DNA from 4 places in the Sphingomonas sp. LR59 genome. Region 3 is predicted to be linked to each of the others. Evidence: predicted binding sites of a transcription regulator. Region 3 holds the regulator's gene; each other region holds the start of a gene.
What was found. The regulator LexA, encoded in region 3, represses DNA repair genes until DNA is damaged. The targets are predictions, from matches to a motif close to GTTCCNCNCTTGTTCT.
Positions count from the first base shown of each region.

Region 1: a site for LexA is predicted at 3,849-3,864, ahead of QP164_RS10830 (PA0069 family radical SAM protein). Genes of this name have one in related genera too.
Region 2: a site for LexA is predicted at 1,742-1,757, ahead of radA (DNA repair protein RadA). Genes of this name have one in related genera too.
Region 4: a site for LexA is predicted at 3,412-3,427, ahead of recA (recombinase RecA). Genes of this name have one in related genera too.

Region 1 is NZ_JASPFL010000001.1:2,330,582-2,337,841, forward strand. It holds gene QP164_RS10815 (TonB-dependent receptor domain-containing protein) at 1-2,244, opposite strand, end outside; gene QP164_RS10820 (N(4)-(beta-N-acetylglucosaminyl)-L-asparaginase) at 2,445-3,506, shown strand; gene QP164_RS10825 (hypothetical protein) at 3,516-3,713, opposite strand; gene QP164_RS10830 (PA0069 family radical SAM protein) at 3,888-4,958, shown strand; gene QP164_RS10835 (VOC family protein) at 5,503-5,862, opposite strand; gene QP164_RS10840 (aminoacyl--tRNA ligase-related protein) at 6,048-7,260, opposite strand, start outside.
Region 2 is NZ_JASPFL010000001.1:54,550-61,809, forward strand. It holds gene QP164_RS00295 (PadR family transcriptional regulator) at 1-63, shown strand, start outside; gene QP164_RS00300 (DUF2218 domain-containing protein) at 60-350, shown strand; partial or broken gene QP164_RS00305 (glycosyltransferase family 4 protein) at 518-1,668, opposite strand; gene radA (DNA repair protein RadA) at 1,772-3,142, shown strand; partial or broken gene QP164_RS00315 (hypothetical protein) at 3,558-3,872, shown strand; gene QP164_RS00320 (YkgJ family cysteine cluster protein) at 3,896-4,462, shown strand; gene QP164_RS00325 (CvpA family protein) at 4,522-5,088, shown strand; gene QP164_RS00330 (iron-sulfur cluster assembly scaffold protein) at 5,085-5,516, shown strand; gene QP164_RS00335 (cation:proton antiporter domain-containing protein) at 5,516-7,260, shown strand, end outside.
Region 3 is NZ_JASPFL010000001.1:1,697,329-1,704,588, forward strand. It holds gene moaC (cyclic pyranopterin monophosphate synthase MoaC) at 1-280, shown strand, start outside; gene QP164_RS07645 (energy transducer TonB) at 372-1,064, opposite strand; partial or broken gene QP164_RS07650 (molybdopterin molybdotransferase MoeA) at 1,651-2,831, shown strand; gene lexA (transcriptional repressor LexA) at 2,900-3,571, shown strand; gene QP164_RS07660 (hypothetical protein) at 4,253-4,846, opposite strand; gene QP164_RS07665 (ComEC/Rec2 family competence protein) at 4,846-6,360, opposite strand; gene gltX (glutamate--tRNA ligase) at 6,552-7,260, shown strand, end outside.
Region 4 is NZ_JASPFL010000001.1:248,720-255,979, forward strand. It holds gene QP164_RS01175 (electron transfer flavoprotein-ubiquinone oxidoreductase) at 1-444, shown strand, start outside; partial or broken gene QP164_RS19675 (hypothetical protein) at 653-1,111, shown strand; gene QP164_RS01180 (tetratricopeptide repeat protein) at 1,399-1,857, shown strand; gene QP164_RS19680 (GHMP family kinase ATP-binding protein) at 2,476-2,958, shown strand; gene QP164_RS19685 (hypothetical protein) at 2,982-3,143, shown strand; gene recA (recombinase RecA) at 3,504-4,577, shown strand; gene QP164_RS01195 (class I SAM-dependent methyltransferase) at 4,959-5,936, shown strand; partial or broken gene QP164_RS01200 (glutathione S-transferase family protein) at 5,953-6,575, shown strand; gene QP164_RS01205 (dicarboxylate/amino acid:cation symporter) at 6,802-7,260, opposite strand, start outside.

The DNA.
Region 1 (7,260 bases), 630 kb from region 3:
CACCGTGCACTGGTCGTTCGGGCACAGCAGCGTGGCGCTGCCGTACAGTGCGTCGGACAGTCCGGTCGCGGCGCACACCTCGCGCGAGGCGAGCGGCGTGGTGCTGGTGATCGTGCGGCCCGGATTGTTCGGATCCGCCACCTGCCGCGCGACCGGTGCGCAGAAGTCGTTCTGCGATCCACCCTGGCGGCTGTAATCGATGTTCGTCGCCTGGCGGATCTCGAACACCGTCGGTGCGCGCTGCGCCTTGTTGAACGAGGCGCGGAAGGTCAGGTCGCTGATCGGCGCATAGACGCCCTCCAGCTTCCAAGTGTTGAAGACGCTCGGGTTGCTGCTGTATTTCGAGACGCGGAAACCTCCAGTCGCCTGCAGCAGATGCGCGAAGCGACGCTCCTGGACCAGCGGCGCCTGAACCTCGATGTTCGATTCCCAGACGTCCTGGCTGAGATTGAAGTCGGTGCCGCCATTCTGCTCGCGGTAGATCGCATCGGCGGACGAAGCATAGCTGTCCTTGCGGTATTCGGCGCCGAGCGCGATCGCTACGCCGTCGTTCGCGAAGGGCGAGGTGACGCCGTATTTGCCGAGATCGCCGGTGACCGACGAGACGACGTCCCATAGCTTGGCGACGCCCTTCGACGTGCCGCTGCGGCCGGTGAACAGATACTCGGCGAGTGGTGCGCCGAGCGTTCCGGCGCTGAACGCGTCGAACGGAACGCAGGCGGGATCGACGCCCGATACCTTCGAGGCGCAGGTCGGCGTACCGTTGACGTTGACGACGTTGAGCGAGCGATTGACCCGGTCGTAATCGGCGAAATTGCCGAACGTGATATCCTGCTGATTGCGCGAGAAGACGCCGCCGACGTCATAGGTCCACGCCTTACCGACGGTGCCGCGTACGCCCGCGGTCGCGCGGATCGCGGTGTTCAGATACGTGTCGGGTGCAAACGGCAGGTCGTTGAAGCGATAACGCACATCGAGCGGTGCCGTCGCGGACGTGCCCGCCTGCGCGCCGCAGATCGTACTGGCCTGCGACGCCGACAGATACGGGTTGTTGCAGTTCACCTGGTACGGCGCATCGCCATAGGCGGTGTAGCTGTAGATGCGCGTCGGGTAGGGATTGATCGACTTGTCGCGGAACCAGATTCCCGAACCGTACAGCTCGATTTCGGGCGTGATCCGTGCGCTGACGAAACCGCCGGCGGTATACCGCTCGAACTGGCGCTGATAGGAATAGCCGTCATACGGATTGGCGGCGTTCCCCGCGCCGGCGCCGTAGGGCACGAACGTCTGCGTGCCGGCGGGATCGTTGACATAGCCGACGCCGCTGTTCGCGCCACTGCGCGGCGAGACATAGCCGCTCGGCGAATAGGTCGACAGCGAGCACGACAGTGGGCCGTCCTTGCCGGTCTGGACGAGCTGGCAGGCGGATGTCGACCGCGCATCATAGGGAACGTCGTTGGCCTGGCGGTAATTGACGAAGCCCGAGAAACGCAGCGCACCGTCGAACAGCTTCGACCCCGCGGTCAGCGTGACGTCCGAACGGCCGCCGTCGTTGGCGAGCCCGCGCGGGCTGCCGAATGCGTTCGCGCGGGCCAGCGGCGAGACGATCGTGTCCTTGTTGTCGTGATTGTAGAAGCTGTAATTGCCGTCGAGCTGGATACCCTCGAAGTCCTTTTTGAGGATGAAGTTGACGACGCCGGCGACCGCGTCCGAGCCATAGACCGACGATGCGCCGCCGGTCAGCACGTCGACGCGTTCGAGCAGCGAGGGCGGGATGATGCCGACGTCCTGGCCGTTCTGCGTGCCGAGCCGCTTGCCGTCGACCAGCACGAGCGTGCGTTCGAAACCGAGGCTGCGCAGCTTGATCCGCTGGCGGCCGTCCGAATCCTGATAGGTCTGCTGGCTGTCGGGCGACACCTGCGGCAGTCGATTGAGCACGTCCTCGACGGTGATCGCGGCCTGCGCGCGGATATCCTGCGCGGTGACCGTGGTGATCGGCGCCGCCGACGTCATGTTGGGACGGCGGATCCGCGACCCGGTGACGACGACGGTGTCGTCCGCCACCGCGGCGGGACGGGCGGTCTCTTGCGTGGCGAGCGCGGTATCGGCGTCGGCCTGGACCTTCGCCTCCGCCGGCGTCGTTGCCGCAGCCTGCGCCGGGCTCACCGCATCGGCGGGACTGACCTGCGCCGCGGCCGGCATGGCCGCGAGAAAGATCGACGCTGCGAGAGCGATCCGCGACACGGACTGATCCAATATCATCATGTTCCCCTTTTAACTCCGGCTGCGTCACGACGCGTTCACCGGCCCCGATGACAGGTTTGGTCAAAGAGAGTTTTCGTCAATGCCTAAACAATACCGATCTAGGACATCGAAGAAATAATGTTGCAAAGCAGCATGGTGACTGGTCAGCCGATATGGTCTGCGATAGCATCCCGCGATTGGTGCCCGGGGGGACGAACGATGAATACGAGACGGTCATTGCTGGCGGCGCTGGGCGGCCTTGGCGCGATCAATCTCGCCGCGCCTTTCGCGCGCGCCGCGTCGCGACCGGACACGCGCGACCAAGGGGTTCGCCCCGCATTCGCAGCGGATCGGGTGCGGTCATCCTCTCGACCTGGGACTTCGGGGCCGCCGCCAACGACGCGGCATTCGCCAAGATGCGCGCCGGCGGATCGTTGCTCGATGCGGTCGAGGCGGGAGCGATGGTGCCCGAGGCGGACCCGAACAACCACAGCGTCGGCTATTCAGGCTATCCCGACCGCGATGGCCACGTCACGCTCGATGCGGTCATCATGGACGATGCCGGCGGCGTCGGCGCGGTCGCCGCGCTCGAGGACACCGTGCACGCGATCTCGGTCGCGCGCCGGGTGATGGAGCGGACCCCGCACACGCTATTGGTCGGCGAAGGCGCGACGCGGTTCGCGCGCGATCAGGGCTTCCCGCAACAGTCGCTGCTCACGCCCGAGTCCGAAAAGGCGTGGCGCGAGTGGCTCAAGACCTCGAAATACCAACCTGAGGCCAATAGCGAAAACCGCATTACCCGTACGCCCGGTGGCGCGCTCGACCATGACACGATCGGTCTGCTTGCACGCACGGTCGACGGACGGATGGCCGGCGCATGCACCACGTCGGGCATGGCGTTCAAGATGCGCGGCCGGGTCGGCGATTCTCCGCAGGTCGGCTCGGGATTGTACGTCGAGGCGGGCGTCGGCGGCGCGACCTCGACCGGTCTTGGCGAGGAAGTCACGCGCGTGGCGGGATCGGCGCGGGTCGTGGCCTCGATGCGCGCGGGCGCAACGCCGCAGCAGGCGTGCGAAGAGGTCGTTCGTCATATCGCAACGCTGCGCGGCGCGGCGATCCGCGGCATCCAGGTCGGCTTCCTGGCACTCGATACGAAAGGGAATGTCGGGGCTTACTGTCTGCTGCCGGGCTTCACCTACGCGGTGACCGACGCGAGCGGCGCAACATCGGTGCTGAAGGCCCGCTCGCTGTTCAAGGCGTGACGCCCGTCACTACGCCAGCGCGGACCCGCCCCTCGCCGCATGGATGAGATCGACAAGCTGCTTGTTGATCGACGAGCCATGAAGATGGAGATGCACCGCGTCGTACCCCTCGCGGCGCAAGCGTTGCCGTAGCGCATTGACCGACTCGCACTCGCCCGAGCGTGCCAGTTCGAATGCGCGTTCCACCGTGGTCATCTGTCCCGTCATCGCTTTGCCCTACGCCGGATCGCGACCGCCCGCGAGTATTGATTCGCGTGTCGTCGCACTTGGTGAAAAGCGATCAATTTCAGGTAGATGCAGATTAACTCAGCCGTTCGAGCATTTTTTAGACCGAAACATTATGTTCTTTATATGTTCCGTAGTCGAGCGTATCATCGTGCGATGAAACAGGTCCGTCCGGTTCGCGGTGCGACGCGCAATGACGAAAGCCGCCGGTTCAATCTGCCGCAGACCGAGGCGGACGGCGACTGGCTCGACATGCGCGAGGGGATCGACGGGATCGCGCCGAAACTGCGCACGACGGTGACGGTCGAGACACCGCGGACGATCATCAGCCGCAATGCCTCGCCCGACGTACCGTTCGACCGCTCGATCAATCCGTATCGGGGCTGCGAGCACGGCTGCATCTATTGTTTCGCGCGGCCAAGCCATGCGTTCCACGATTTGTCGCCGGGGCTGGATTTCGAGAGCAAGCTGTTCGCCAAGCCTTCGGCGGCGACGCTGTTGCGCGCCGAACTGTCGAAGCCGGGCTATGTCTGTGCGCCGATGGCATTGGGGACGAACACCGATCCGTACCAGCCGATCGAGACCGACTGGCGGATCACGCGCGGCATCATCGAGGTGCTGGCGGAAACCGATCATCCCCTCACGATCACGACCAAGTCCGACCGCGTGGTGCGCGATCTCGACCTGCTCGCACCAATGGCGGCGAAGGGGTTGGCGGCGGTGGCGATGTCGATCACCTCGCTCGATCCGAAGATCGTGTCGACCGTCGAACCGCGCGCGCCGCATCCCGAGCGACGCTTGGCCGCGGTGCGCAAGCTCGCCGATGCGGGCGTGCCTGTGTACGTGTCGATCGCGCCGGTCATCCCGGCGATTACGGACCATGAGATCGAACACCTCGTCGCGCGGGCGGCGGAAGCAGGAGCAAGCCGGGCGTTCTTCATTCCCGTGCGATTGCCGCATGAAGTCGCACCGCTGTTCCGCGCGTGGCTCGACGAACATTTCCCTGATCGCGCGGGGAAGGTGATGGCGACGATCGCGTCGCTGCGTGGCGGCAAGGACAACGACCCGAATTTCTTCACGCGGATGAAGGGGCAAGGGCCGTGGGCGGACCTGCTGGGAACGCGGTTCCGGATCGCGTGCGCGAAGCACGGGCTGAATCAGGAGCGGATCGCGCTCCGCAACGACCTGTTCCGGGCGCCGCGGGGGCCGCAGGGGGAATTGTTTTGACCACCCGGAGATCGGTGCGCGAGGGCGCGGATAGCCGGGTTTCAGCGTGTGCCGTCTGATCTGTTCTCGTCATGGCGGGCCCTTAGGCTTCGCTCGGGCCGGCTTGGGTCGGCATCCAGGTGTCGCGGAGGCGAGAAAATCTGGTTTTGCGGAACGGCGGCGCTCGGAATTTGTCGGTACTGTCGCGATCGGACCTGCACGCGCTGCCCAACGCGTTCGTTACGCTTCTCCTCTTTGTTCTCCCGCGAAGGCGGGAGCCCAGTCTGGATCCCCGCCTTCGCGGGGAAACATGGGCACCGGTCGGAGAGCCAACCGCTGTAGCACGCGCGCAACGGTGGATGGTCGAATGTCGATCCGTCCCGGGCCGCCGCAATAACGCAGCGCGTGCGACAATCATCCTAAAGACCAGACAGCAGATCAATGGCGGCACGGTGAGTGGCCCACTCCCGAGCGGGTCGAACGCCGCGTACTTGGAGTCGCCACATTCTCAACCGATCGGCTGGCGGCACCGCCGCTCATCCGACCGAAGCCGAACGCGGCTTCCTTATGAAGGATCGTCGGGTTGCCAGAGTTCGATCGGGTTGCCTTCCGGGTCATGGATGCGGGCGAAGCGGCCGAAGCCGGGCATGTCCCATTCGGGATCGGTGATCACCGCGATCCCGGCCGCACGGAGGGTCACCAACATGCCGTCGAGGTCGTCGAGGCGCAGGTTGAGCATCCAGGGGCGATCCACGGGAAAATATTCGGCGTCGACCGCGAACGGCGCAAAGACGCTTGGCCCTGCCTGCGTCTCCCACGGACCAGAGGGCACCGATCCGACGCCGAGATGCTCGACATACCAAGCTCGTATCGCCTCCGGGTCCTTCGCCCGGAAGAAGAAGCCGCCGATCCCCGTCACGCCCATGCCTGCCCCCTAAGGTCGCACCGTTCAAAGACGATGCGACGATACCACACAGGGAACCGCGACGCAGCCGACAGACCGGTCCGTTTCGGTTGGTCCGCCGCACTGGGTATCCGGGTCGTTTGGCACCCCGCCCCCGACTTCGAGCAAGCCCTCGACGTGACGCCGACCGCAGCCGATCGGCGCGCTTAGTAAGCGCGGCCGATCAGGATGCGCTCCACCGCGGGTTCGCCGGTGAAGATGCACGCGCCGTCGTCGCAGCCGGTCTGCCCCATCGGCGCGTTGCGGATGGTGAGCTTGAGCGCCTTCAACCGCTCGACCACCTTGTCGAGCGCAGGCCCGGTCGGCTTCGACCAGCGAACATCGACCCAGCCAGGGTTCTTCATACCGTCGGCGAAATGCGCTTCGACCGCGGCGAAGTCATCGGCGGGGACGATGTTGCCCTTCACGCGATTCATCGACTCGACATGGAGCGTCGCTTGAACGTCGTGCAGCATGCCCGAGACTTCGCTCACGAACTCGGTCCGCGCGACGGCGTTGCTGTCGAGCTTGCCGTCCTCGCGGTAGAGGCGGTCGCGGCGGATCACGGTGACGTTGCCGCCGGCGACATCACGGCCGCCGACCTCGATCACGATCGGTGCGCCCTTCTTGACCCAGCCCCAGCGCTTGGTCGCGGCCTTGGCGGGCTTGAGGTCGAGCAGCGCGCGGACCGGTTCGCCGAGCGCGGACTGCTTGGCGATCTCGGCCTGGAGCGACTTGCAATACTCGACGATCGCCGCGTCCTCGGGCACGTCGCGCAACATGGGGACGATCACGACCTGCCATGGCGCGATCATCGGCGGCACGCGCAGGCCGTCGTCGTCGCCGTGGACCATGATGACCGCGCCGATCATCCGCGTCGACACGCCCCAGCTGGTCGTGTTGCACAGCTCGAACTCGCCGCCGGCATTCTGGAAGCGGATGTTCTGCGCCGAGGCGAAGTTGGTGCCGAGGAAATGCGAGGTACCGGCTTGCAGCGCCTTGCCGTCCTGCATCATCGCCTCGATCGAATAGGTCGCGACCGCGCCGGGGAAGCGCTCATTCTCGGGCTTTTCGCCAGCGATGACGTGGACGCCGAGGCATTCCTCCGCGAAATCGCGATAGACTTCGAGCATCTTGAGCGTCTCGTCGCGCGCTTCTTGCGGAGTGGCGTGCGCGGTGTGGCCCTCCTGCCAGAGGAACTCGCTGGTGCGCAGGAACATGCGCGTGCGCATCTCCCAGCGGACGACGTTCGCCCATTGGTTGATCAACACGGGCAGGTCGCGCCACGACTGGACCCAGCGCGCGAACGCGGCGCCGATGACCATCTCGGAGGTCGGGCGGACGACCAGCGGCTCCTCGAGCTTGGCGTCGGGATCGGGG
Region 2 (7,260 bases), 1.6 Mb from region 3:
ACGCTGCATGAAGTCGCCGCGTTGCTCGACGAAGCCGCGCAGAAGATCGAGCGCTTGAAGTGAGCGTCTCGGTCGCAAGGGTGCCGACGCATTCGGCCAGCAAGTATCTCCAGCAACTGGCCAAGCATTGGAGCCACAAGATGGAGGTCACCTTCTCGGAGGAAGAGGGCCGCATCGCCTTTCCGAACGGCGCGGTGCTGGAGATGCGCGCGGACAGCGAAACGCTCGACGTTGCGCTGACCGTGCCGGAGGGCGACGACGTCGAGCGGATGCGCGGGGTGGTGTCGAGCCACCTCGACCGCTTCGCCTTCCGCGAGGCGCCGCTGACGTTCGACTGGGCGACGGTCTGACATCGTCCCCCAAACCGTCATCCCGGCCCTCAATCGTCATCTCAGCGAAAGCTGGGAACTCCCCATTCGGGTCGCGGCGCCCGCCAACAGGGATACCCCAGCTTTCGCTGGGGTGACGGGGAGGGAGCGGGGGAAGGTGAATTCGAAAGGTACACGTGGCAGACAACTTAGCCACCCCGCCGCGCCATCACCTCGAGATACGTATCCAGCACTGTCTGGTTGATCGTATCCCACAGATACCCGGCGGCCTTGTCGTGTCCGGCCCAGCCCATCGTCTCGCGCAGGCCCGGCTCCGAAACAATCCGCCCGATCGCGTCGGCATATCCTGCGATGTCCGTAGGTGGCACCAGGAACCCGGTCACGCCGTCATCGACCAGCCCGACCGCACCCGACGCACGCGCAGCGACCACCGGCACACCTGCCGCCATCGCCTCCAGCGTCACGTTGCCGAACGTCTCGGTCACGCTCGGATTGAAGAACACATCCATCGACGCGACCGCGCGGCCGAGATCGTCACCCGACTGGAACCCGGCGAAGACCGCGCCGGGCACGCGCTCGGCAAACCAGTCGCGCGCCGGACCTTCACCGATCACCAGCACCTTGTGCCGTACCCCGCGCTGCTCCAGCGTTCGGATCACGTCGGCGAAGACGTCGAGACCTTTCTCTTTCACCAGTCGCCCGAGAAACCCGACCGCGACCTCGCCGTCTGCGATCCCCGCGCGCGCCGCCGCTCTAGGTCGCGGCGCGTTGGCGTAAAGCGGTCGTGGTTAACGCCACGCGACCAGATCGCGGTCGGCGTCGTCACGCCCCAGTCACGGACGATCTCCGCCATGCCGCGCCCGGGCACCAGCACTTCATCGACGCGGTTGTAGAAGCGCGTCAGGATCTTCACCATGATCGGCTCGAAGAACGCCATCTTGTAATAGCGGAAATACGTCTCGAACCGCGTGTGCAGCGACGCAACCGTCGCGATACCGTTTCGGCGTCCATAACTGATCGCGCGGTGGCCAAGAAAATCGGGCGCTGACACGTGGACGATGTTCGGCGCGAACGCGTCGAGATCGCGGCGGATCGCCGCGGGCAGCCCGCGCGCCATCTTGTATTCGCCGCGCCCCGCCGGCAGCGGCAACGACGGCACCGCGACCAGATCGCCGGTCGGCGGGAAGGCCGGCTTGGCATTGGTCGGCGAATAGACACGCACCGTCGCGCCCTTCGACAACAAATGACCGACGAGCAGATTCAACGCCTGGTTCGCGCCGTCGCGGACGTAATTATAGTTGCCGCTGAACAGGGCGATGCGCAGGTCGGTGGCGTGCATCATCGCGCGGATAACGCCGTGCGCCGTCAAGCGCCACTAAATCCGCAACATAGGTCGTATGCCGGCCATTGATGTTCCCGTATCGTTCTCGTACATCGCTCGGATGGCGAAACCCCAGAAGCGTTACGTGTGTCAGGCTTGCGGATCGGTGTCGCACCGCTGGGCGGGGCAATGCGCCGATTGCAACGAGTGGAACACGCTGGTCGAGGAGGCGAACACCGCCGCCACGCCGTTCCATTCGAAGCATAATCTCCAGACCGGCGGCCGCGCGATCCAGCTGGTCGGGCTCGATGCGGAGATCAAGCTGCCCGACCGGATGGCGACCGGCATCGCCGAACTCGACCGTGCGCTGGGCGGCGGGTTCGTCGAGGGTTCGGCAACGCTGATCGGCGGCGATCCTGGGATCGGCAAGTCGACGCTGCTGTTGCAGGCGGCGGCGAAGATGGCGCTGGCGGGGCAGTCGGTCGCGTACGTCTCGGGCGAGGAAGCGGCGGACCAGGTGCGTCTGCGCGCGCGGCGGCTGGGCCTGGGCAATGCGCCGGTGCAGCTTGCGGCGGCAACGTCGACGCGCGACATCCTGACGACGTTGCAGACCAAGCCGCCCGCGATGCTGGTGATCGATTCGATTCAGACGATGCACTCCGACCTGATCGAGGGCGCTCCGGGGACGGTCAGCCAGGTCCGTGCCTCGGCGCAGGAATTGATCCGCTTTGCCAAGGAGCGCGGCACGGCGGTGGTGCTGGTCGGCCACGTGACGAAGGACGGCTCGATCGCCGGCCCTCGCGTGCTCGAGCACATGGTCGACACGGTGCTGTCGTTCGAAGGCGAGCGGAGCCACCAATACCGCATCCTCCGCGCGATCAAGAACCGCTTCGGCGGGACCGACGAGATCGGGGTGTTCTCGATGCAGACCGAAGGACTGGCGGAGGTCGGCAATCCGTCGTCGCTGTTCCTGACGCACCGCGACGATGCGATGACGGGGGCGACGGTGTTCCCGGCACTGGAGGGAACGCGGCCGGTGCTGGTCGAGATCCAGGCGCTGACGGTCCGGCTGGCGTCGGGCGCGACTCCACGGCGTGCGGTGGTCGGCTGGGATTCGGGGCGGCTCGCGATGATCCTTGCGGTGCTGGAAGCGCGGTGCGGGCTGAGCTTCTCCAACGCCGAAGTCTATCTCAACATCGCCGGCGGTTACCGCGTCCAGGATCCGGCTGCGGATCTGGCGGTGGCGGCGGCGCTGATCTCGGCGATGTCGGAGCGGCCGGTGCCGGTCGATGCAGTGGCGTTTGGTGAGGTCGCGCTGTCAGGGGAAATCCGTCCGGTCGCGCATGGGCCCTTGCGTTTGAAAGAGGCGAGCAAGCTCGGCTTCGAACGCGCGCTGGTGCCGGCGTCGATGACGGGGGAGAAGAGCGGGATGAAGCTGTCGGGGTTCAAGACGCTGGCGTCGTTCGTCGATCACATGATGGGGCGGGGATAACGAACACAAGAAGGTAGCTTGTTTCCCCGCGAAGGCGGGGACCCAGACTGGGGTCCCGCCTTCGCGGGAGAACAAGGAAACGGTGGTGATTGTGCTGGGCCGTGCGGACAGGTCCGATCGGGGGGCTGCGTTCCCATCAGCGTATCGCGTCATCGTGGACTCGTTTGGCACTGATACCCAATAGATGAAGCCCCACCCCGGCGGAGGCCGGGGCCCAGTTGGGGGACGTTGCTGGCGACCGCTGCGCTTAATTACCACGACCTTTCCAACTGGGCCCCGGCCTTCGCCGGGGTGGGGCGGTGATGGCCGTTGTCGGTCATCAGTCGATCGAACCGCACACAGCACCATCGTCGCGGCAGGTTCGGTCACGCGGCGAGCGCATGGCCTCTCGCGACAGCCATGCTAAGGCGCCCGCATGGCGAACACGAAAAGCAATACCGGTACCGTCGAGGTCGATGGCACCCGATACGATTGGAACCTCGAGCGCGAGCCGCAGCACACGGATGCCGATGGTTGGAAGGGCATGACGATCTCGCTGTTGCAGGACGATGCGCAACGCGAAGCGCTGCTGGAATTCCCCGCGCCTAAGCGTCTGTTGAAGGGCTTGCCACGCGGGCGGCTCCAGATCGACGACGCGACGATCGTGCGCGGCGTGCGGGCCGCCTTGCAGGCGGGATGGGAGCCGATGTCTCGGGGCAAGCCGATGGTCTTCACGGTGGATTCCGAAGGAATTGAACCGTGGATCGGCGTGACATCCCGACCCAACCGCACGCCGATGTGGAAACCACGCTGCTGGGACCGATCCTTCTCAATCGCGAGTGCGGTGATTGCACCGCGTGCTGCACCGAACTGACGGTGAAGACGCCAGAGTTCGCCAAACCCGCGGGAACGCCGTGTATCCACCTCTGCGACCAAGGGTGCGGTATCCATGCGATCCGCCCGCGCATCTGCCGGACGTGGTTCTGCGTCTGGCGCCGGGTCGCGAGCCTGCCCGACGCGGCTCGGCCCGACCGGTCCGGGCTGCTCGTGTCGCTCAATTTCGTCGACAAGCCGCAGACCTGTCTCGAAGGCGTCTCGATCCATGTCCGTATGCTCGCCGGCAGCGATGCGATCGCGAACGGCATGGCGGCGGCGGTATTGGACGCCGTGTGCGACCAGCTAGTCCCGGTGTGGTTCAGCGACGGGGCGGAGAAAATGCTGATGCATCCCGACAACGACGTCGCTGGCTTTGTCCTCTCGGGAGAGGCAGCGCCCAGGCATCTGCAGGGCGAAGTCGCCGCGTGGCGCGAACGCTACGGTGTTTTCGGCTTGAACCGCTAAGACTCGTCGGGCGCAACCCGCACTAGCGGTTCGCCTCCCGCGTCCCTATTCCAGAAGCCATGAACCTTTCCGCCCTAGACATCGTCGTCCTGCTCGCCGTCGCCGGCTCGGCGGTGCTGGGGCTGATCCGCGGGTTCGTCACCGAAGTGCTGTCGATGTTCGCCTGGGTGGCGATGGTGGCGATGCTCAAGCTGTTCCACATCCCGCTCGCCGCCGCGCTGTCGCCGATGATCGGGACGGTTGGTGGCGCCGCGGTGCTGGCCTTCGCGATCATCACCGGCGTCACCTATATCGGCGGGCGGCTGGTCGCCAATGCGATCGGGGCGCGGACGCGGACTTCGATCCTTGGTCCGGTTGACCGTGCGCTTGGCTTCGGCTTCGGGGCGTTGAAAGGGTTGATCCTCGCCAGCCTCGTCTTCCTGCTCGCGACGCTGGTCATCGACACGATGAGTGGCGGACCATCGCGCCGGCCGGAATGGATGACCCGGTCACGGACGTACCCGCTGCTCAACGCGACCAGCGCAGGGATCGCCGATTTCGTCGACCGCCGCCGCCGCGGTCAGCCGGTGTTCGGTGCCAGAACGCCGCCTTCCAAATCCGATAACGCAAGCGAACCAAAGCCATGAGCGCGCCCCTCTACAACGCCGAGATCCTCCGCCTCGCCGCGACGATCCCGCATCACGAACGCCTGCCCGAGCCGATGGCGACCGCGGAGAAACGCTCGCCGATCTGTGGCAGCCGGGTGACGATCGACGTCGCGGTGGACGGTGAAGGTCGCGTCAGCGAGGTCGGCCTCTTGGTCCGGGCCTGCGCGCTGGGGCAGGCGTCGTCATCGTTGCTGGCGGCGAACATCCTCGGCCGCACCCCTGCCGAACTCGCCGCGACCCGCGACGCGCTGACCGCGTGGCTTGCGCGCGAAGGCGATGCGCCCGATTGGCCGGGGATGGATATCTTCACCCCCGCGCTAGACTATACCGCGCGCCACCCCTCGATCCGGCTAGCCTTCGAAGCCGCCGCCGAGGCTGCCGACACCGCTGCAAAGGCGAAAGTCTGATGGCGGAGGGTACGGCCCCGTCGCTGCTCCGCGACGGCGTCGTATTGCTCGGTTTCGGCCTGATGTTCGTGCTGCTGTTCCGCCGGCTCGGGCTCGGTGCGACGCTGGGTTACCTGGTCGCGGGCGCAGTCGTCGGGCCGCATGTGCTGGGACTGGTCGGCGATGCGGAGTCGAAGCTCGGGTTCGCCGAACTGGGCATCACGCTCCTGCTGTTCATCGTCGGGCTCGAACTGAACCCGTCACGCCTCTGGAGGATGAAGGAGGAGATCTTCGGGCTCGGCCTCTTGCAGGTCGCGATCTGCGGGCTCGCAATCACCGCGATCGTCTGGGTCGGGGCGAAGTTCTCGCTCCCCGCCGCGCTCGCGCTCGGGCTCCCGCTCGCGCTGTCGTCGACCGCGCAGGTGCTGCCGATGCTGCGCTCGTCGGGGCGGATGCGGACGCCGTTCGGCGAGCGCGCCTTCTCGATCCTGCTGTTCCAGGACCTCTCGATCGTCCCCCTGATCACGATCGTCGCGGCGATGAGCCGCAACCCGGCCGATGCCAACGCGCCGCCGGGCTGGCTGCTCGCGGTTTATACGGTGCTGGCGGTCGTCGGTCTGGTGATCGCCGGGCGCTTCCTGCTGCGGCCGTTCTTCCGCCTGATCGGCAATCTCGGCGAGCGCGAGATGTTCGTGTTTGCGGGGCTGTTCACGGTTATCGCCAGCGCGGCGATCATGGAATGGCTCGGGCTGTCGACCGCGCTCGGGGCGTTCATCGCGGGCGTGATGCTCGCGGACAGCCCGTATCGGCATGAACTGGAGGCCGATGTCGAGCCGTTCCGCTCGATCCTGCTCGGGTTGTTCTTCCTCGCGGTCGGCATGGTGCTCGACCTGGGCGCGATCGCCGAGCGGCCGTTCTTCGTGATGGCGATGGCGGCGGCGCTGATCCTGACCAAGACCAGCGTGATCATGCTGATCGGCATGGCGTTCAAGATGACGTGGCGGCAGGCGTTCGCGCTCGGCCTTTTACTCAGCCAGGGCGGCGAGTTCGGCTTCGTGCTGTTCGCGCAGGCGCAGGCGGGGCTGTTGATCGAACCGCAGGCGGCCAGCCTGTTCGGCGCGATCATCACGCTGTCGATGGCGACCACGCCGTTCCTGATGGGTATCACACGCCGCTTCCGGACCGAGCCGATCGCCGAGGGGCAGGAGCGCGACGGGCCCAAGGTCGACGGCGCCAATGCGATCATCGTCGGCTATGGACGGTTCGGCCAGACAGTCGGCCAGATGCTGCTCGCGCAGGACATCCCGGTGACGCTGATCGACACCGATATCGAGATGATCGACATCGCCGGCGAGTTCGGCGCGAAGGTCTATTATGGCGACGGCACGCGGCTCGACCTGTTGCGACAGGCGGGCGCGGCGGAGGCGGAGATCATCTGCTTCTGCATGGACGGCGACCAGCTCGATCCCGACACGATCGAGGGCGTGCATGAGGCGTTCCCGGACGCCGCGATCTATGTCCGTGCGTTCGATCGCCGCGCGCTGGTGAAGCTGAAGAACACGTCGGCGACCGCGGTGGTGCGCGAAGTGATGGAGTCCGCGGTGAAGATGGCGCGCCTGGCGCTGCGCGGGCTCGACGTGTCGCCGGCGGATATCGACCGTGCGGAGGAGCAATACCGGTCGCGCGACAAGGAGCGGTTGCAGTTGCAGATCGACTCCGGCGACATGCGCGCAGCGCGGGCCGAGACTGCCAAACGCTTTCCCTG
Region 3 (7,260 bases):
CATGGCTGCCAAGCGCACCAGCGACCTCATCCCGCTCTGCCACCCGCTCCCGCTGACCAAGGTGGAAATCGACCTCGTGGTGGACGAAACCGGCGTAACCGCCACCGCCACCGCCTCGACCGAAGGCAAGACCGGCGTCGAGATGGAAGCGCTCACCGCCGCCACGGTCACGCTCCTGACGATCTACGACATGGCCAAAGCGATCGACAAGACGATGGTCCTCACCGACATCCGCGTCCGCGCAAAGTCCGGCGGCAAATCCGGCAACTGGGCCGCGTAGAAGAAAACCCTCTCCCCAACGGGGAGAGGGATAGACGCCAAAGGCGGCGAGGGTGAGGGCAAGCCAAGCAGAACGCGCGTAGCTTTGGACTTCAATCGTCATCCATAGACCAGTCGTGGCTCTCCACGATCGTCGACTCCACCGGTCGCCCTGCCGCATCCAGCGACGGATCATACCGAAACCGCTGCTCGATCAGCCGACACGTCAGTGCATCAAGCTCCCGGCTCCCACTCGACCGGGTCACCCGGCACCGCGAGACTCGCCCATCGGTTTCGACCACGTACCGCACGAATACGCGCCCTCTGATCCCGGTCTCGGCACCGTCGTCCGGATAGTCGGAGTCCTTCAGCCGCCCCTTGCGCCACCGCGGCGGCGTCTCCTCACCACCCCCGCCGTCGCCATTGCCATACCCACCGCTCCCGGTGCCATTGCCGATCCCGCCACTCCCCGTCCCCGGCCCGCGCACATCCGAAGCGCCCGCCGTAGCCTGCGCCCCCACCCCCGCCTTCTCCGCAATCACGACAGGCGGCGGCACCACAACCGGCACCACCGGCGGCGGCGCCACCACCTCGGTAGCCTTCGACTTCAAATTAGGCGGCGACGCAGCCCCCTCGGGCTTCCGGCTAGGCGAAGGCCGAGGCCTGACCTTCTCCTCGGGCGGCGGTGGCGGAGGCGGCGCCGCATCGAACACCTTCAACGCATCGCTCACCGCCGCCGGCATCGACACCACCAGCCCACTGAGCAGGGCATAGCCCAGCACCCCCGGCAACAGCACGGCGCCCACCGCCGCCCCGATCCTGTCTCTCGCCCGAGGCTGATTACGCGTCATCATACTGATCTGGTGTCTCTTTCCCCAAACAAAGCCCCACACCGGATGAACCCGCGCTGGCCAGAGGTTCGAAGGACGCGAAGGCCATCATCCGCATCCACTCGCCGACCTGGAAAAAACGGCACCAACCTACCAGCACCACCCCAGCGAAGTGGCACCACCCCGGCGAACTAGCACCACCCCGGCGAAGGCCGGGGCCCAATTGGGAAGGCCAACATTACAGCGACCGCCCTCCGCCCAACCCCTGTTTCCCCGCGAAGGCGGGACCCAGACTGGGCTCCCGCCTTCGCGGGAGAACAAGGAGGCAGTAGCTGCGACGGACCGCCCTGCCAGCAGCCGCAGTCCCGACAACACCTGTCCTACACCCCAAACCCATGGCAAAGCGCCAGACAAGGCCGAAACTCACACCCTCCCGCCGGACCTTCTACCGGACGAGACCGTTCCAAACCTGAACCCCAGAACTGCGCCCGCCAAAAGTCTCCCAGCGTGTGAACTTCCTGCACTTTCAGCAGGAAAACCACGTAATATCAGAGCCAAAAGCATGACCCTAGTCCCCGTCGCCGAAGCCCAGTCCCGCCTCTTCGCCATGGCCCCTCGCGTCGGCTACGAGACCGTGACGTTGCGCGAAGCCGCCGGCCGCTGGGCCGCCGAGGACATCCTCGCCCGCCGCACGCAGCCCGCCGCAGACCTCTCGGCGATGGACGGCTACGCGATCCGCTTCGAAGACCTCCCCGGCCCCTGGACCGTCATCGGCGAAAGCGCCGCCGGCCGCCCCTTCACCGGCAAGGTCGGCCAAGGTGAAGCCACCCGCATCTTCACCGGCGCCGCCATGCCCGACGGCGCCGACACGGTCATGGTCCAGGAAGAAGCCGAGCGTGACGGCGCAACCCTGATCCTAGCCGGCGAAGGCCCCCCGACGCTCGGCCGCAACACCCGCCGCAAGGGCCTCGATTTCTCCACCGGCACCCGCCTGATCGCCGCCGGCGACCGCCTCAGCCCCGCCCGCATCGCCGTCGCCGCAACCGGCGGCCACGGCAGCCTCACCGTCAACCGCCGCATCCGCGTCGCCGTCGCCGCCACCGGCGACGAACTCGTCCCCCCGGCTCCACCACCGACGGCGTAGCGCTCCCCGAATCGAACGGCATCATGCTCGCCGCGATGCTCGCCGACATGCCCGTCGACATCATCGATCTCGGCATCCTGCCCGACAATCTCGAGATCCTCCGCAAAGCCTTCGCAAGCGTTCAGGCAGACCTCCTAGTCACCACCGGCGGCGCATCGGTCGGCGACCACGACCTCGTCCGCCCGGCGATCGAAGCCGCCGGCGGCACCATCGATTTCTGGCGGATCGCGCTGCGCCCCGGCAAGCCGATGATGGCCGGCCGGATCGGCGAGATGATGGTGCTCGGCCTTCCCGGTAACCCGGTCTCCGCGTTCGTCACCGCGACGCTGTTCGTTAAACCCGTCGTCGCGCACATGGCGGGCGCGCGCGACCCGCTCCCCCAGTCGACCCACGCGCTGCTCGGCGAAGACCTGCCCGCCAACAACGCCCGCACCGACTATCTCCGCGCCGAACTGCGCGACGGCAAAGCCTATGCTTCGACGATCCAGGACAGTTCGATGCTGCTTACGCTCGCACGCTCGACCTGCCTCATCGTCCGTCCCGGCGACGCCCCGGCGGCAAGGGAGGGCGAATCGGCGGAAATCCTCGTGATCGCGTAACACGAGCGCTTGACGGCGTTAATTATGTTCCATAGAAGTTCCCAGTCTGTTCCGGACGGAGAACCGCCATGCTCACGCGCAAGCAGCACGAACTCGTCTGCTTCATCAATGATCGCCTTAACGAAACCGGCGTCTCGCCGTCGTTCGAGGAGATGAAGGACGCCCTCGACCTCAAGTCGAAGTCGGGCGTCCACCGTCTGATCAGCGCGCTTGAGGAGCGCAACTTCATCCGCCGCTTGCCGAACCGCGCGCGCGCACTCGAAGTGCTTCGCATGCCCGAGCGTGCCGAGAAAAAGGCGCCATCAAAGGCGTCGAACGTAAAGCCCGCGCCCGCTACCGCGCCACAGCCAGCGAACGACGTCGTCGAGATCCCCCTCCACGGCCGCATCGCCGCCGGCGTCCCGATCGAAGCGTTCGAAGGCAGCACGATGTTGGCCGTCCCCGCCGCACTGCTGGGTTCGGGTGAACACTATGCGCTCGAAGTCTCCGGCGACTCCATGGTCGAGGCCGGTATCCTAGACGGCGACTACGCCCTGATTCGCCGCACCGAGACCGCCCGAGACGGCGAGATCGTCGTCGCCCTGATCGAAGACAGCGAAGCCACCCTGAAATACTTCCGCCGCGAAGGCGCCATGGTCCGCCTCGACCCTGCAAACCGAGCCTACGACCCCCAACGCTACGCCCCCGCCCAAGTCCGCGTCCAAGGCAAACTATCCGGCATCCTCCGCCGCTATGACTGAATGACCGGGACCGGCCTGCGCCACAGCGACGCAGGCCGATCACGGTTTTTAGTTGCTAAGGAAAAGCGCCCGCTCAAGCTGGTGAGCTAAGTCGCTCGTTCCCGCTAGCGACGGTGACCGCGTCTGATCGGCAGACTAAGCGATATACTCGATACTCGGAGCTGTCGGGAACAGTTCTTCGACATGCCCAAGCAAGGACCGCCAAGCGTCCGGAAGCCCCTCTCCCGCTCCGATGCATAAGCGCGACTTCGACTCGAACCCTCAATCTCTGCGCCTCTGCGCCTTTGCGCGAACATTTCGTCGCCAATCACCCACACAGCCGAAGAATTTGTTCGCGCGGAGACGCGGAGACGGGGAGGTATTGCGTTCGGCGAGAGACGAAGCTGTTCCAATGCCTGCGGCAGTAAGACCGAACAATAGCCAGCCCGATTCATCCATCGTAAAAAACTTCTCCGCGGCTCCGCGTGAACCAATTCTTCGCGCTGGGATCGCATACGGCTACGGATGATTTTGTTCACGCAAAGGCGCAAAGGCGCAAAGTCGCGAAGATGTGGTGCTTAGATCGGCGTCTATTTGCCTTCGCAGACCACCGAAAAACCGACGTCGACTTATCGTTCATGGAGGTGTGAATGTCTCCCGAATCGCATCACCTTCGCGCCTTTGCGCCTTCGCGTGAACATTCTACTTTTGACGGCCTCGGCTGGCGCGAAACGCTGACGCTGCGTTATGAAACCTGCCATGTCCCGGCTTGAACGAGTGCGCGGTGCGTTCGAGGAGAGGCGGATCGCGCCAGGGGTGACGATCGTCTGCATTCAGGATGGTCACGACTGTCCCGCTCCCCAAGGTCAGCGCGACACCGCCCGTCCGCCGGAGCACACGACGATCCAGCTTCAGCCACCGCGGCGCACAACGTTTCGGCAGACCGCGGTCGCTGACGACGACATCGGCGCCGCGGCAGGCGGCGATGAACTCTGCAATCGGAACCATATAGGCGCTGCGGGTCGCTAGGATGCGCCACATCCGTCCTCGTCCAGCGATATCTGTGACGCACAGATCGCGGCTGCATCGGGCATCGGGTTGGTCCGCGAGCAGGAGCGGCTCGCCATCCACCCCACCATTCTCGGCCAGCATGTCGCGCGTATAGTCGCCCGCCCGGTCGCGCAGCATCGCCAGCCCCGCCGCGGTTCGTACCGCGACGTGGCGACCGTCTCCCGTCACCAGAACGTCAGGCGCTGGCGTGGTCAGCGCCCAGATCGCGCCGGCCGCCAGCGGCATCAGCCCGAGGCGTCGCCACTGGGTCCGCCAGAGCGCAATCCAAATCCCCCGACGATCATTAGCGCGAACGCCGCCGTCGGCATCGCGGGCAACGACCGCACCGAGCCGGGAGCGCTGGCGACGATATGCGCCAGCCAGAGCAACGCATCGAGCGAGCGTTGGACCAGCCACCAGATCGGCGCGCCAAGACCGCCCGCATCGAGCAGCAGTGCCAACGCTTCCAGCGGCATCACCACGAACGTCGTCAGCGGGATCGCGACGATGTTGGCGAACGCGCCGTACAGCCCCGCCTTGTGGAAATGATAGACCGCGATCGGCATCAGCGCGAATTCGACCAGCAGGCCCGTCAACAGCAGCGATGCGACACCCCGCGCGAGTTTGCGCCCGCGTCCTTCGTCATGCGGACCAAAGAACGCGCGGATCACAGGATGCTCGTGCAGCGCCATGATCGCGGTGATCGCCGCGAACGACAGCTGGAAGCTCGGTCCGGCTGCCGATTCGGGCAATACCAGCATGACGCACGCCGCTCCCGCCGCGACGAGCCGCAACGTCATCGCCTCGCGTCCCATCGCCAGTGCCGCCAGCACGAGCAACGCGGCCACGCACGACCGGATCGTCGGCACTTGGCTCCCGGTCAGCAAGGTATAGCCGATCGCCGCCGCCGCACCCGCCAATGCAGCGATCAGCGGCAGTCGCGCATGAAGCGCCAGCCAAGGACTGAGCGCCAGTAGCCGCAGCACGATCAACATCGTCGCTGCCACCGCCGCGGTGATATGCAACCCGCTAACCGACAGCAGATGTGCGAGGCCCGCCCGGCGCATCGCCTCCGAATCCTCTTCGCTGATCGCACCAACGTCACCCGTTGCGAGCGCTGCCGCTATGCCGCCTGCGCTGCCGTCCAGTCGCGAGACGATATGGTGCGACAGAGCGACGCGAATGCCGGCGCCCGATCCGCTCGGCGTCGTCACAGCAACCGGTGCAAAACCGCGTCCCGTCGCGCCGATACCGCCGAACCACGCAACCCGGGCGAAGTCGTAGGCGCCTGGCACCGCTGGCAAAGGCGGCGGCATCAGGCGAGCGCGCAGGTGTACGACTGCCCCGGTCCCGAGCAGCTTAGGCGCATCGGTCTCCGCGAGGTTGACGCGGACCCGGTAAGGCAAGGCAACCGGCTGCCCATTAGTCTCCACACCTTTGCCAAGTGGCAGAACCGTCAATCGCACCAATTTCCGCGCCACCAGCGGTTCGATCGCCTCAACCTTCGCCGAGAAGCTCGCGATCGTCGGGCCGCCCAACACCGGTCGTGCCACCGATTCCGACCGAGCCCAGATCAGCCCAAGACCGAGCCCCGCAGTCAGCAGACCAATCGCCAGCGCGCGCGCCGCACGCCCGCCCTGCCCCACGGCCAGACAAGTCAACCCACTCGCCACCAGCAGCAGCAACATCACGCACCATGCCGCCGCGTCGGGCAGCGCAAACCACAGCGCTATCCCACCCCCAGCATCACCGGCAGCCACAGCACCAGCTGGTCGCGCTCCGCCTCCAGCCAGCGCTCGACCGCCAGCCCCCCGCGCTCCACGGCAAGCCCCACGACAGCCCCCCATCGCGGCACGCCCATTTGTCGCCGCCAAGGACGCATGCTAGGGGCGGCGACGGCTGTCATGGCCATCGTTTCTTCATCGTTTCATCAGTCTGGGAGCACCCGCGGTTGGGCGCAATATCTGATACGGGCACCGCCGCTTCGGCCGCACCCGTGGTTACCCGTTTCGCTCCGTCGCCGACGGGGTTCCTGCATCTCGGCGGCGCGCGCACCGCGCTGTTCAACTGGCTGTTCGCAAAGGCGAACGGGGGCAAGTTCCTGTTGCGCATCGAGGATACCGACCGGGTCCGTTCGACCCAGCCGGCGATCGACGCGATCATCGACGGCATGCGCTGGCTCGGGCTCGACTGGGACGGCGACGTCGTCATGCAGTTCGCCGGTGCCGAGCGCCACGCCCAGGTCGCACACGAGATGGTGGCAAATGGGCATGCCTATCGCTGCTACATGACCAACGACGAGATCGCCGCGATGCGTGCCGAGGCACAGGCCGCGAAGAAGCCGCTCCGCATCCGCAGCCCGTGGCGCGATCGTCCCGAGAGCGAAGCGCCGAACCTCCCCCACGTCGTCCGCCTGCGCGCGCCGCAGGAAGGCGCCGTCACGATCGAGGACCGCGTTCAAGGCGCCGTTACGGTCAAGAACGAGGAGATCGACGACCTCGTCCTGCTACGCTCCGACGGCACCCCGACCTACATGCTGGCCGTCGTCGTCGACGATCACGACATGGGCGTCACGCACGTCATCCGCGGCGACGATCACCTCAACAACGCGTTCCGGCAGCTGCCGATCTACCGCGCGATGAACTGGCCCGAGCCGATCT
Region 4 (7,260 bases), 1.4 Mb from region 3:
GCCGGCATCACGATGTGGCTCGAGCATCTAGGGATCAAGGTCCCCTTCACGATGCACCATCATCCCGACCATGAGAGCCTGTGGCGCAAGGACCTCGTCAAGCCGATCGCCTATCCGAAGGCGGATGGCGTCCTGACGTTCGACCGCCTCTCGTCGGTGTTCATCTCGAACACCAACCACGAGGAGGACCAGCCGGTCCACCTGACGCTCAAGGACCCGGCGGTACCGATTACGTACAACCTGCCGATGTATGACGAGCCAGCGCAACGCTATTGCCCGGCCGGCGTTTACGAGGTGGTGGGCGTCGAAGAGGGCGATCCCAAGTTCGTCATCAACGCGCAGAACTGCGTCCACTGCAAGACCTGCGACATCAAGGACCCCACCCAGAACATCAACTGGGTCGTACCCGAGGGCGGCGGAGGCCCCAATTATCCCAACATGTAAGCCCGTATTCTTCGCACTCGGTCTCGTCCTGGCAGCGCCTGCCACGGCCGGGACCGGTGATCTCTCCGCCTATCTGAAGGCCCGCGCCGCCGACGCCGCGGGCAGGCCGGACCTCGCCGCCGCCAGCTATGCCAAGGTGCTGGCGGCATCGCCCGACGATCCCATCGTCGCGATCCGCGCCTACCGCGAGGCGCTGGAGGCCGGCAACATGCCGCTCGCGACGCGCGCCGCCGCGGTGCTAGGCAAGGCCGGCGTAGCCCCCGCCGACGCCGCGCTTCTCCCGCTCGCCGATGCCGCGCGACAGGGCGACACCAAGGCCGCGAGCGCCGCCATCGCCACGCTCGCCACCGGTCCTCTCGTGGTGCTCGCGCCCTCGCTCTACGCCTGGGTCGCGCACGCCGAGGGTCGCGACCCCGAACCGTCGCTCGCCACCGCCGCGAAGGACCCCGTCGCCAACCGCTTCGCCACCGAAACGCGCGTGCTGATCGCCGCGGCGCCGGCCAAGCAACCGCTCGCGATCGGCGTGTCGCGCCTGCTTGCTCGCCTCGCCAGCGACCTCGCCGCGGGCGAACCCTCGCCGCTGTCGATCGCGCTGACGCAGGCCGCGCTGCGCGCCGACCCCCGCTATGACGGCGCGCGCATCCTCCTCGCCGACGCACTCGCCCGCAACAAGGTCGTCGACCGCGCGCTCGCGGTCCTCGACGAGATCGACCCGAAGGGCCCGTCCGCCGGGGCCGCCGCCGCCGAGCGCATCGACATCCTGTCGAACGCCGATCGCGACGGCGAAGCGCTCGCTGCAGCCAAGAATCGCGCCGACCAAAAGGGCGCGGATGCCGCCGACTGGCAACGCTATGCGGACTTGCTGCTGACCACCGGCAACCCCGCCGAAGCCGCCACCTGGTATCAGCGCATTATCGCCGCCGACGGTGACAAGGGCGGCACCTGGGGGCTTGGCTGCAATATGGTGGTGCGCTCGACCAAGCCGGCCGCTGGCCCGAAGCGCGCGACGCTTTGGAAAAAGCTGTCGCCCGCGGCTCTGCGCAACCGCTCGCGCTCAACTATCTGGGGTTCGCGCAAGTCGAGCACGGCGACGACATCCCCGCCTCGATCCGGTTGCTCGAACGCGCCACCCGCCTCGACCCGACCAACGCCTCGATCACCGACTCGCTGGGCTGGGCCTATCACCTCTCGGGCAACACCGCGCGCGCGCTCCCGCTGCTCGAAACCGCCGCGCAGGCCGAACCCACCAACGCCGAAATATCCGATCACCTAGGCGACGCGTACTGGAGCACAGGCCGAAACTACGAAGCCCGCTACGCCTGGCGCGCGGCGCTCCTCACCGCCGAACCCGCCGATACCGCACGCATAACCGCAAAGATCGCCAACGGCCTTCCGGTCAACGCTCGCCGCTAAATTCCTGCCCCACCGGGGAAGGGGAAGGGCCCCACACTACCAAAAACGTCACCCCAGCGAAAGCTGGGGTATCCCACGAGGCACGCGACGCTCGCCAAACCACGAGATCCCAGCCTGCGCTGGGATGACGGTCTTTGATCGGCTGAACTGCCTCGAAAGCCAACCACAAAACCACCCCAAAAAGCCGTCCCCCCTTCCCCGGTCCCGTCGCCCCAGCGAAAGCTGGGGTATCCCAAGAGGCACGCGCCGCCTGCCAAACCACGATATCCCGGCCTCCGCTGGGATGACGGATGTTTTGTGGCTAAGCCGATGCACAACGCCGGACACCGGCCAAGTCCGCCCAAAACCTCGAGACCCCGCAATGCCCGCCATAACCGAATCCGCGCCCGCCAAGATCAATCTGGCCCTCCACGTCCGCCGCCGCCGCGCCGACGGCTATCACGACCTCGAAACCCTCTTCGCCTTCGCCACCGACGGCGACCTGATCACGGTAGAAGCCGCCCAAACCAATAGCTTCACCATAACTGGCCCCTTCGCCGTCGCACTCCTCCCAACCCCCAACACCCCCCGGCGAAGGCCGGGGCCCAATTGGGAACGGACAGTGAAGACGCGCACGGCTTGCCCAACGCCACCCAAGGCAGCGCCCCTTGGAACGGCAATCTCGTAACCGCTGCCGCAGACGCCTTCACCACCGCATTCGCTCCGAACACCCACCACGCCATAACTCTCGAAAAGCACCTCCCGATCGCCTCGGGCATAGGCGGAGGATCAGCCGACGCCGCGGCCACCCTCCGAGCGCTAGCCCGACTCCACGGCGTCCCGTCAACCGACCCTCGCCTTCACGACATCGCCGCAAAGCTCGGCGCAGACGTCCCCGCCTGCCTCGCCAACCGCACCACGCTCGGCACCGGCAAGGGCGACACGCTTACCGAGATCGAAGGTCTCGTCGGCACGCCACTGCTCCTCGTGAACCCCGGCGTCGCCGTCTCCACCGCCGCTGTCTTCAAAACCTGGGACGGCAAGGACCGAGGCCCGATCCCCGAAGGTGACCTCCTCGCTCGCGCCCTCGAAGGCCGCAACGACCTCGAGCCCCCGCGCTAGCGCTCGCCCCCGAAATCGCGGAAGTGCGCACCCTTCTCGACACAGCGCACGGCGTCCTCCTGTCCAGAATGTCCGGCTCGGGCGCCACCTGCTTCGCCCTGTTCGAAACCCTTGAGGCCAGAGACGACGCCGCCACCGCCGCCCAAGCCCGCGGTTGGTGGACCCTCGCAACGACGCTCGCCTGATCAAATGCGAGCCCGAATAAGCCCACCCTCGTAAGAAAGACTGACCGAATTTCGATCAAAGATCGCCGCCCCCACCCCGTCATTCCCGCGAAGGCGGGAACCCATACTGGTTGGCGTCGCAATAGGATCGCTGGCCCTTCAGGCTATGGATCCACGCCTGCGCGAGGATGATGACCGATCATATATTAAGGCGGCCGATTTCGTGGCGCCGTGCCCAGCGCATCCGTGACCACGACCAAGCTCTAAATCTTTTCGCCGCCAACCCACTGTTCCCTACTTGTTCCGTAAGAACAAAGAGAATACATGGTGTTTGACGCGTTGAATGGCACGCGCGCTTGCTTTAGCGATGGGAGCTCATCAATGGCCGCTAATCTGAAAGTGATCGACACCGGCATGGCAACCGCAACCAACGACCGGCAGAAGGCGCTCGACGCCGCGCTCGCGCAGATCGACCGCGCCTTCGGCAAGGGCTCGGCGATGCGCCTGGGCTCCAAGGAAACCATGCAGGTCGAGGTCATCTCGACCGGCTCGCTCGGTCTCGACATCGCGCTCGGCGTCGGCGGCCTGCCGCGCGGCCGCGTGATCGAGATTTACGGTCCGGAAAGCTCGGGCAAGACCACGCTCGCGCTCCACGTGATCGCCGAAGCGCAGAAGGGCGGCGGCACCGCGGCGTTCGTCGATGCCGAGCACGCGCTCGACCCGGTCTACGCCAAGAAGCTCGGCGTCAACATCGACGAGTTGATCGTGTCGCAGCCCGACACCGGCGAGCAGGCGCTCGAGATCGTCGACACGCTGGTCCGCTCGAATGCGATCGACGTGCTCGTGGTCGACTCGGTCGCAGCCCTCGTGCCGCGTGCCGAAATCGAAGGCGAGATGGGCGACAGCCATGTCGGCCTCCAGGCGCGTCTCATGTCGCAGTCGCTACGCAAGCTCACCGGCTCGATCAGCCGCTCGCGCTGCATGGTGATCTTCATCAACCAGCTCCGCATGAAGATCGGGGTCATGTACGGCAACCCCGAGACGACGACCGGCGGCAACGCGCTGAAGTTCTACGCCTCGGTCCGCCTCGACATCCGCCGCATCGGTGCGATCAAGGCCGGCGAAGAGGTCACCGGCAACCAGACGCGCGTCAAGGTCGTCAAGAACAAGGTCGCCCCGCCGTTTAAGCAGGTCGAGTTCGACATCATGTACGGGCAGGGCGTCTCGAAGCTCGGCGAGATCCTCGATCTCGGCGTGAAGGCGGGCTTGGTCGAAAAGTCCGGCGCCTGGTTCAGCTACGACAGCGTCCGTCTTGGCCAGGGTCGCGAGAACTCGAAGACCTTCCTCAAGGACAACCCCGAAACCGCCGACCGCCTCGAAAAGCAGATCCGCGCGCGCACCGACAAGGTCGCCGAGGAAATGATGGCCGGCCCCGACGCCGAAGACGACGCATAAACCACTTAACCTCTCTCCCTAAGGGGAGAGGGAGGGGCCCATTGCCTTCGCAATGGGAGGGTGAGGGCACACGGTTGGTCGTGCAGGGAGCGTGGCGGCGTCGGGCTTGCATCGGCGTCAGCCTCGGCTTTGCGCCGGCGAGAATCTCTACATAGGCATCGCACCGCACCGCACCGCACCGCCCCAACACACCACCCCGGCGAAGGCCGGGGCCCAGTTGGAAAGGTGGTAATAACGAAGCGCGATCTTTCGTTACGACGGTTCCTCAACTGGGCCCCGGCCTCCGCCGGGGTGGCGGCTTCTACCGGACGGCATCACCCCCTTATTCTCCCGCGAAGGCGGGAGCCCAGTCTGGATCCCCGCCTTCGCGGGGAAACAAGGATGCAGACGGGCGCACAAAGCAACGCAACGACCCCGGCGACACCTCCAATTACCCCAACGCCAAACCCACGCGAGCATCTATACTTCCTATACTTCACTCTAAACCGCCGCCCCCGATCAAACCATGAGGCACCACAACCCATGACCACAGCCTATGACTGGACCGGCAGAATAGGCGACGTCTGGGCCGAAGAATGGCGACGAACCGACCGCAGCTTCACCAACCTGACCCCACATTTGAACGCAGCGATCCTCGCCGCCGCCACCCCCCAAACCCGCAAGATCATCGACATAGGCTGCGGCGCCGGCGCGACCTCACTCGCCACCGCGCCAGCCCTCCCGAACGCGACCGTAACCGGCATCGATCTCTCGCCAACCCTGATCGAGATCGCGAGACACCGCAGCGAAACCCAGGCCAACGCCAGCTTCGAATGTGCCGACATCACCGTTGCCGCCCCGAACCACGCCCCGACAGACCTCTACGTCTCGCGCCACGGCGTCATGTTCTTCGCCGACCCCATCGCCGCCTTCACCATATTGGCCGAAGCCGCCGCCCCCGACGCCGGGCTCGTCTTTTCCTGCTTTGCGGAACGCGCCGTAAACCGCTGGGCCACTGAAATCGTCACCGCAACCGGCGGCGATGCTCACTCCCCGACGTCGACCACGCCGGGCCCGTTCGCCTTCGCCGATCCGAGCCATGTCGCCACGATCCTAGAGGAATCAGGCTGGCATGCCGCCACGCCGCAGCGGATCGCCTTCTCTTACCGAGCAGGCGAGGGCACCGATCCCGTAGCCGACGCCGTCGACTATTTCTGCCGTATCGGCCCTGCGGCCTCCGCAATCCGCGACGCTGCTCCAGGGGAACGCGAGCGCCACATCGCGCGTCTCACCCAGGTCTGCGAACGGTATTGCGACGGCGACACGGTGGAATTCCCCGCCGCCGCCTGGATCTGGACCGCGCGCAAATCGGCGAATTGAAACCAGGGGGCCCAGCATGATCATCGTCCACCACCTCGAAAACTCGCGATCGCAGCGGATCCTCTGGATGCTCGAGGAACTCGGTCTCCCCTACGAGATCAAGCGCTACGAGCGGAACAAGGCAACGATGCTCGCGCCGCCCGAACTCAAGAAGGTCCACTCGCTCGGCAAGTCGCCGGTCATCGAGGATGACGGTCAGGTGGTCGCCGAAACGGGCGCGATCGTCGAATATCTCGTCGACAAAGCGGACGGCAAGCTCGGCGCCCCTGCCAACCGCGCCGACGCGCTGCGCTACCGCTTCTGGCTCCACTATGCGGAAGGCTCGATGATGCCGCCGCTGTTGCTGAAGCTCGTGCTCGCGCGCATTCCGATCATGGGCAAGGTCGCGGTCAAGAAGATCCAGCCGATGATCGACGTTCACCTCGACTATGTCGAATCCGAACTGTCGCAACGTCCCTGGTTCGCCGGCGCCGAGATGACCGCCGCCGACATCATGATGAGCTTTCCCTTGGAAGCCGCCCGCAGCCGCGGTGGCCTCAATGGGTCCCGCCCCGCTACGATCGCCTGGCTCGCCAAGGTCCACGCGCGGCCGGCGTATCAGGCTGGGCTCAAAAGGGCGGGCCCTACGCCTACGCGTGAGTAGCGCAAGTAGGGAACCAAAGCGGGGCCAAGAAGACGACCTCTTCCCAAACACCACCCCGGCGAAGGCCGGGGCCCAGGCGGAAAGGTCGAAATAACGAGGCGCTACGGTGATCACCGGCGTGTCCCAACTGGACCTCGGCCTTCGTTGGGGAGGTGCTTCTTTATTAAACCGCCAGCGTGGAAGGGCATCCTTGAGACGTCGTCAGCTCAACGCCGTCCAACCTCAAACCTGCCCCGGTCCGATCTTCTCGTAACTATCCACGACGACCTTCGGCCCATGCCCGCTAGGCGCATGCGGAAAGTCCCGGTCCGCCGGTTCCCGCTCATCAAGCCCGCCCTCCCACTTCGCCACCACGGTCGCCGCCACCGCATTGCCGATCACGTTGGTCGCCGAGCGCCCCATGTCGAGGAAATGATCCACCGCCAGGATCAGCAGGATCCCGGCCTCCGGAATCTTGAACATCGACAACGTCCCCGCGATCACCACCAGCGACGCGCGCGGCACGCCGGCGATGCCCTTCGACGTCACCATCAGCACCAGCAGCATCGCGATCTGCTGCCCGATCGGCATGTGGATGCCATACGCCTGCGCGATGAACAGCGACGCGAACGTCATGTACATCATCGACCCGTCGAGATTGAACGAATAGCCCAGCGGCAGCACGAAGCTCGCGATCCGCGG